Azoarcus sp. CIB: one gene and its partner. The protein of the gene in region 1 interacts with the protein of each later gene in a pairwise test. Links are inferred from orthologs where the notes say so. Each region holds a gene or a part of one and is shown on either strand. Other genes may lie near its edges. The genes, in order: tsaE and rlmB.

Evidence for each region.
Region 2: the proteins of tsaE (region 1) and rlmB interact in binary tests that used the Escherichia coli proteins (3 or more experiments, as listed by UniProt). The link is inferred for Azoarcus sp. CIB from one-to-one orthologs.

Annotation. Positions count from the first base shown.
Region 1 is NZ_CP011072.1:3,701,499-3,704,786, forward strand. What follows is about bases 134-3,106. They hold tsaE (tRNA (adenosine(37)-N6)-threonylcarbamoyltransferase complex ATPase subunit type 1 TsaE), read left to right. Parts: upstream 134-1,350; coding sequence 1,351-1,863; downstream 1,864-3,106. Other genes in these bases: murI (glutamate racemase), read right to left, coding at 134-228; queG (tRNA epoxyqueuosine(34) reductase QueG), read right to left, coding at 271-1,365; AzCIB_RS16495 (N-acetylmuramoyl-L-alanine amidase), read left to right, coding at 1,860-3,106. Outside these bases: more of murI, read right to left, coding at 1-133; more of AzCIB_RS16495, read left to right, coding at 3,107-3,176. UniProt on the Escherichia coli protein: Required for the formation of a threonylcarbamoyl group on adenosine at position 37 (t(6)A37) in tRNAs that read codons beginning with adenine.
Region 2 is NZ_CP011072.1:819,512-822,710, reverse strand. What follows is about bases 54-2,937. They hold rlmB (23S rRNA (guanosine(2251)-2'-O)-methyltransferase RlmB), read right to left. Parts: upstream 1,915-2,937; coding sequence 1,192-1,914; downstream 54-1,191. Other genes in these bases: rnr (ribonuclease R), read right to left, coding at 1,991-2,937; AzCIB_RS03650 (ANTAR domain-containing response regulator), read right to left, coding at 498-1,073. Also shown: AzCIB_RS03655 (CmpA/NrtA family ABC transporter substrate-binding protein), read right to left, coding at 1-28; more of rnr, read right to left, coding at 2,938-3,199. UniProt on the Escherichia coli protein: Specifically methylates the ribose of guanosine 2251 in 23S rRNA.

The DNA of each region.
Region 1 (3,288 bases):
CGTGTTGCATGCAACGATCAGCATCTTGACGTCCTGCTGCAGCAGGAACTCGGTGATCTGCGCAGTGAAGTGTTCGATCGTCGCGACGGACTTGACGCCGTAGGGCACCCGCGCGGTGTCGCCGAAATACACGATGCGTTCGAGCGGCAGGCGCTCCATCAGGGCACGCACGACGGTGAGTCCGCCGATGCCGGAATCGAATACGCCTATGGGTCGGGAGGAGTCCAATGCAGAAACCAGGTCGGGACAAAAACGGATTTTAACGCAAGCTCACCCCTGCCGTAGCCCGTGCCGCTCCATGGCCCAGGCGACATGCTCGCGTACGAGCGCCGACGGGTCGTCCGCCCGCGCCTGCAACGCGGCCAGCACCGCCGGTGTGCCGGGCGCATTACCGAGCGCCACGGCGAGATTGCGCAACCAGCGCTCGAAGCCGATGCGATGGATCGCACTGCCCGCCATCCGCTCGCGGAACTCGCTCTCGCTCCACCCGAACAGCTCTAACAGCTCCGCCTCGTCGAGCCGGTGGCGCGGCGCGAAGTCCGCTTCTGCGCCGAGCTGCGCGAAGCGGTTCCACGGACACACGAGCTGGCAATCGTCGCAACCGTAGATGCGGTTACCGATCAGCGGCCGCAGCTCCTCGGGAATTGCGCCCTTGAGCTCGATCGTCAGGTAGGAAATACAGCGCCGCGCATCGACCCTGTACGGCGCGACGATCGCGCCGGTCGGGCAAGCGTCCAGGCAGGCGCGGCAACTGCCGCAATGCGGCGTCTCGGGCGCGTCGAGCGGCAGCGGCAGGTCGGTGAAGATCTCGCCGAGGAAGAAATACGAGCCGGCGCGGCGGTTCAGCAGCAAGGTGTGCTTGCCACGCCAGCCGAGGCCGGACCGGCTCGCGAGTTCGACCTCGAGCACCGGCGCGGAATCGACGAACACCCGGAAACCGTGCGGCGCCTCGGCAGCGATGCGCTCCGCGAGCTTCTGCAGGCGGTTGCGCATCAGCTTGTGGTAATCGCGGCCCAGCGCGTAGCGCGACACGTAGGCGCGCTGCGGATCGTCCAGCGCCGATTGCGCGTCGGCCGCGCGGGGCCAGTAGTTCATGCGCACGCTCACGACGCGCAGCGTGCCCGGCACCAGTTCCGCCGGACGCGCCCGCATCATGCCGTGCCGCGCCATATAATCCATCTCTCCGTGGAAACCGTCCGCCAGCCAGGCTTCCAGCCCGGGCTCGGCCGACGACAGATCCACACCGGACACGGCCAGATCGGCGAAGCCCAGCTCGCCGGCCCAAACCTTCATCCGCCCGACGAGCGCGCTCAAGGACGCGTCGGGAGCGACATCCGCAGGGACTTCATCATGATTCACGTTCATCACCGGGCAGATGATAGCAGCCCGTTCTCGGCGCACCTCGACGACGAATCCGACACCGCAACCGCGGGCGCGGCCCTTGCCGCAGCCCTGCACGCGGGCCTCGTCATCTACCTGCGCGGCGACCTCGGCGCCGGCAAGACAACGCTGGTTCGAGGGGCGCTACGTGCCCTCGGTCACGACGGAAAGGTGAAAAGTCCCACGTACACCTTGATTGAACCTTATATTGTTTCTAGATTACACTTATATCACTTTGATTTTTATCGCTTCGCAGTCCCAGAAGAATATCTGGAAGCAGGGCTGGACGAGTATTTCGACGGAAACGGGGTATGTCTGGTGGAATGGCCGGACAAGGCGGCGCCATACATTGCCGCACCGGACCTCGAAATCCGCCTCACCGTATCCGGCCCGGGCCGGCGCCTCGAAGCGCTGGCACTGACGGAGGCAGGACGCACATGCATACGCAAACTGGATTCGGAGCTGAACCGGAACCCGACATGACTGCCGCGCCCGGCGTGACGCGACGCGACCTGCTGAAATTCGCCGGCGCGACGCTGGCGCTGCTCGTCAGCCCGGTCGGCATGGCCGCGACCAGCCTCCTCGCGGTGCGCGTATGGCCGGCGGCGGAATACACCCGCGTCACGATCGAAGGGAACTCGCAGCTCAAGTTTACCCACCTGCTCGTCACCGATCCGCACCGCCTCGTCGTCGACCTCGAAGGGGTCGAGTTCGACAGCGTGCTGCAATCGCTGCCGTCCAAGGTGCTCGACTCGGACCCCTACATCAAGCTGATCCGCGCCGGCCGCAACCGGCCCGGCGTCGTGCGCCTGGTCGTGGAACTGAAGAGCGAGATCAACCCGCAGGTGTTCACGCTGGCGCCGGTCGGCAACTACGGTCACCGCCTCGTGGTCGACCTGTACCCCACGACGCCGGTCGACCCGCTGCTCGCCCTGATCGAGAAGTCCTCGCCGATGGATGCCGCCGCGGGCCAGACGGGCGACGCACGGACCTCCGTCGACGCGCCCGCACAGATCGCGCGCCCCGACTCCACCGACCAGGCTTCGCCCCCCCGGCGTTCCACTCGCCCGGCCGCCAACCGCCTCGTCACCATCGTGCTCGACCCCGGTCACGGCGGGGAAGATCCGGGCGCGGTCGGCGCACGCGGCAGCTATGAGAAGAACGTCACGCTGTCGATCGCACGCCGCCTGAAGCAGAAGATCGACGCCGAACCGAACATGCGTGCGGTGCTCACGCGCGACGGCGACTACTTCGTGCCGCTGGGCCAGCGCGTCACACGCGCGCGGCGCGTGCAGTCCGACCTCTTCGTGTCGATCCACGCCGACGCCTTCGTGCGCCCCGATGCGCGCGGCAGTTCGGTCTTCGTCCTGTCCGAAAGCGGCGCATCGAGTTCGGCCGCACGCTGGCTCGCACAGAAGGAAAACGACGCCGACCTCATCGGCGGCGTCAATCTCGCCAAGCAGGACGGCCACCTCGCCCGCACACTGCTCGACCTGTCCCAGACCGCGACGATCAACGACAGCCTCAAGCTGGGCAAGGCCGTACTCAACGAACTGGGCGACATCAACAAGCTGCACAAGGCGCACGTCGAACAGGCCGGCTTTGCCGTGCTGAAAGCCCCGGACATCCCGTCCATCCTTGTGGAAACGGCATTCATCAGCAATCCCGAAGAAGAGCAGCGGCTCAACGACGATGCCTACCAGGACAAGATGGCGAACGCGATCCTGCGCGGGCTGCGGATCTATTTCCGCGACAATCCGCCGATCGGCCGCACCAAGATCGCACAGCTGGACTGATTTGCCCGCCTGCACGCCACGGAACGGACAGACTCACGCCCTCGCCCCAACATAAAGCCCCTTCCAGTCGTTAGTGCGATCGCACTGTCGGCACCGCGCGCCCGCCCCAGAG
Region 2 (3,199 bases), 2.9 Mb from region 1 along the record:
TCGCCCCCAGCCCTGCAGAACCCATCATCGCCGCTCCCGAAAGCGCCATCGTCCGCCGCATGAAGTCGCGCCGCGTGATGCCATTGTCGTCGAATGCACTCATCTTCATCTCCCTGCAGGCCAGAAAAACAAAAACGGCGCTCACCGCCCGCGCAACAAGTACCGCGGGGATGGACGCCGTTGTCCGTAGCTTGCACCAGTCCCTGCTTTGGAACCGGTCAATCCGCTGTCGAACCGCCGTTGATTCGACTCAGGACTCGTTTAGCAGATGCCATGCCAGGCACCGCAAACGACGCCAGACACCCTTATCGGCAAGGGTTTCGGTAGCAACGAGGCATGATGGAACATGCGGCGGGAACGCATGGCGGCCGCACTATTGCAGTGCACAACCAAGGGCTATTGCACCAATCGCGAGCGGACTTCGGCTTGATTCGGGGAATTTCGCCCGTTCGGGCGAGGGGCGACGGACAGGCCGCCGGGACTGTGCACAAGCCCTGCTACAGCAGGTACTTCGCCATGTCGATGAGATCCTGCGCGACGGCCGCCATCGGTTTCGCGCGTTCCATCGCGAGCTTGCGCAGGGCGGCGTAGGCCTCGGCCTCGTCCATCCCGCGCGATTTCATCAGCAGGCCCTTGGCACGGTCGATCAGCTTGCGCTCGGAAAGCTTCTTCGTCGCCGCGGCAAGCTCGCTGCGCAAGGCCTGATGCTCCGCGAAACTGGCCACGGCGACGTCGATCACGGGCTTCAGGCGCCCGGGATCCAGCCCGTCGACCACGTAGGTCGACACGCCCGCCTTCACCGCGGCGCGAATCGTCTCCTCGTCGCCTTCCTGCGCGAAGATGATCACCGGGCGCGGCATTGCCGCGTTCATCACCGCGAGGTTCTCCAGCGTATCGCGCGACGGCGAATCGGTCTCGATCAGGATCACGTCCGGCCGGATCGACTCGATCTGCGCGCTCAAATCCGAAGATGAAGCCAGCACGGCGGCCACCTGGTGACCGGCGAGCGCCAGCCCGGCACAGATTTCGGCCGCCCGGGCACGGGATTCATCGATGACGAGTACGCGCAGCATGGTGAAATCTATGCAAGATTCGCGCCGCCGCGAACCGGAACAAGAATGGTCTAGATTAGCGGACGGCACGAAACGGTCCGTGGGGAACGCCCTGCGGCGCGTCCCCGAAAGGCCGCGTTCAGCCGCCGCGCTGGCGCCGCGCCTCGAACAGGCAGATTCCGCTCGCGACCGACACGTTGATGCTCTCGACGGTACCGAGCATCGGGATCTTCGCCAGTTCGTCGCAGGTCTCGCGCGTCAGTCGGCGCAGCCCCTCGCCTTCGGCGCCCATCACCCACGCGACCGGCCCCTTCTGGTCGATCTCGTACAGCGACTTCTCCGCCTCGCCCGTCGCGCCGACGACCCACACGCCGGCCTCCTGCATCTCGCGCAGCGCGCGCGCGAGGTTGGTCACCGTAATGTAGGGCACCGAATCGGCCGCGCCGCTCGCGACCTTCACCGCGGTCGCGTTGAGCCCCACGGCACGATCCTTCGGCGCCACCACCGCGTGCGCCCCGGCCGCATCCGCCACACGCAGGCAGGCGCCGAGGTTGTGCGGATCCTGCACGCCGTCGAGCACCAGGATCAGTGCATTCTCTTCCAGCACGTCGAGCACGTCGGCGAGCTTGATGTCGCGGCTGCGCGCATCGACGCGCGCGATCACGCCCTGATGCCGGCGCGTGCCGACCATGCCGTCGAGCCGGTCCGCCTCGGCCTGGATGATGCGCACCTTCTGCGCCTCGGCCAGCCGCTGCACGTCCTTCGAGCGCGCGTCGGTGCGGGCGGACGACAGATACAGCTCGAACACCGCCTCCGGGTCGCGGCGCAGCTTGCCCAACACGGAATGGAAGCCATAGATCAGGCGCGACTCCGCGCGCCCTGCTGCGGGCGCCTCGGCATGCTCCGCCTGCTGCGGGCGGGAACGGTTTGTGGGTTTGTTAGCCACGGCGTTTCACCTTCCTCGTAGATGCTGCAGTTTCAGTTTTCGGCTCGGCTGCCTTCTCCGCCTTCGGAGCCTTCTCCGCCTTCGGAGCCTTCTCCGCCTTCGGAGCCTTCTCCGCATTTGGAGCCTTGTCCGCCTTCGGAGCCGTGCTCGTCTTCGTCACCTTGGCGGTCTTGGCAAGTTTGCGGGCCGTCGTTTCCCCGGTTGCCTTTTTCGCGCCGGTGACCTTGACCGGTGCCGCCGGCTCGGCGACCTGGGCGACCTTCTTCGTCGCACCGGCGACCTTCGTCGGCTTCGTCTCGGCTACCTCAGACTTCGCCCTGGCCCTCCCGGCGCCCTTGCCCGGCGCTGCGGGCGCTACTTCGGGGGCCGCTACGACGGCGGTCTTGCGCGTCGTCCGTGACTTCTTCACCGGCACGACGGACACTTCGGGCGCCACAGCGGGCGCGGCCGTCGTCTTCCGGCCGCCTTTGGCCTTCGGCGCTGCCGCGACCGGAGCCGCGGTCGCGACCGCTGCCTTCGGTACAGCCTTCGCTGCAGTGGCCTTGTCCTTCGCCGTTTTCCCGGCCCGTTCGGTCGCGCGCGGCGCGCCTTCGATCAGGCGGAAGTCGATCTTGGTCGTTTCCAGATCGACCCGCACGACCTGCACCCGCACGCGGTCCGACAAGCGGAAACGCGCACCCGTGCGCTCACCGGCGAGCTCATGGCGCGTCTCGTCGAAGTGGAAGTAGTCGCTGCCGAGCTCCGAAATATGGACCAGCCCCTCGATGAAAATGTCGTCGAGGGCGACGAAGAGGCCGAAGGGTACCACCGCCGACACGCTGCCGGTGAATTCGGCGCCGACCTTGTCCTGCATGTAGTAACACTTCAGCCACGCAACCACATCGCGCGTCGCCTCGTCCGCGCGCCGCTCGGTCGCCGAGCAGTGCAGGCCGATCTCGTCCCAGTCGCCGGCCTCGTAGGTACGGCTCTCGAGCGCGGCCTTGATCGAGCGATGCACCAACAGGTCTGGGTAACGCCGGATCGGCGACGTGAAGTGGGTATACGCCTCGTACGCGAGGCCGAAGTGGCCCACATTGTCCGGGCTATACACGGCCTGACGCAGCGAACGCAGCATCACCGTCTGCAGCAGCTGCGCGTCCGGGCGGTCCTTCACCGTCTCCAGCAACTTCGCGTAGTCGCCCGCCTTGGGCTCGTCCCCGCC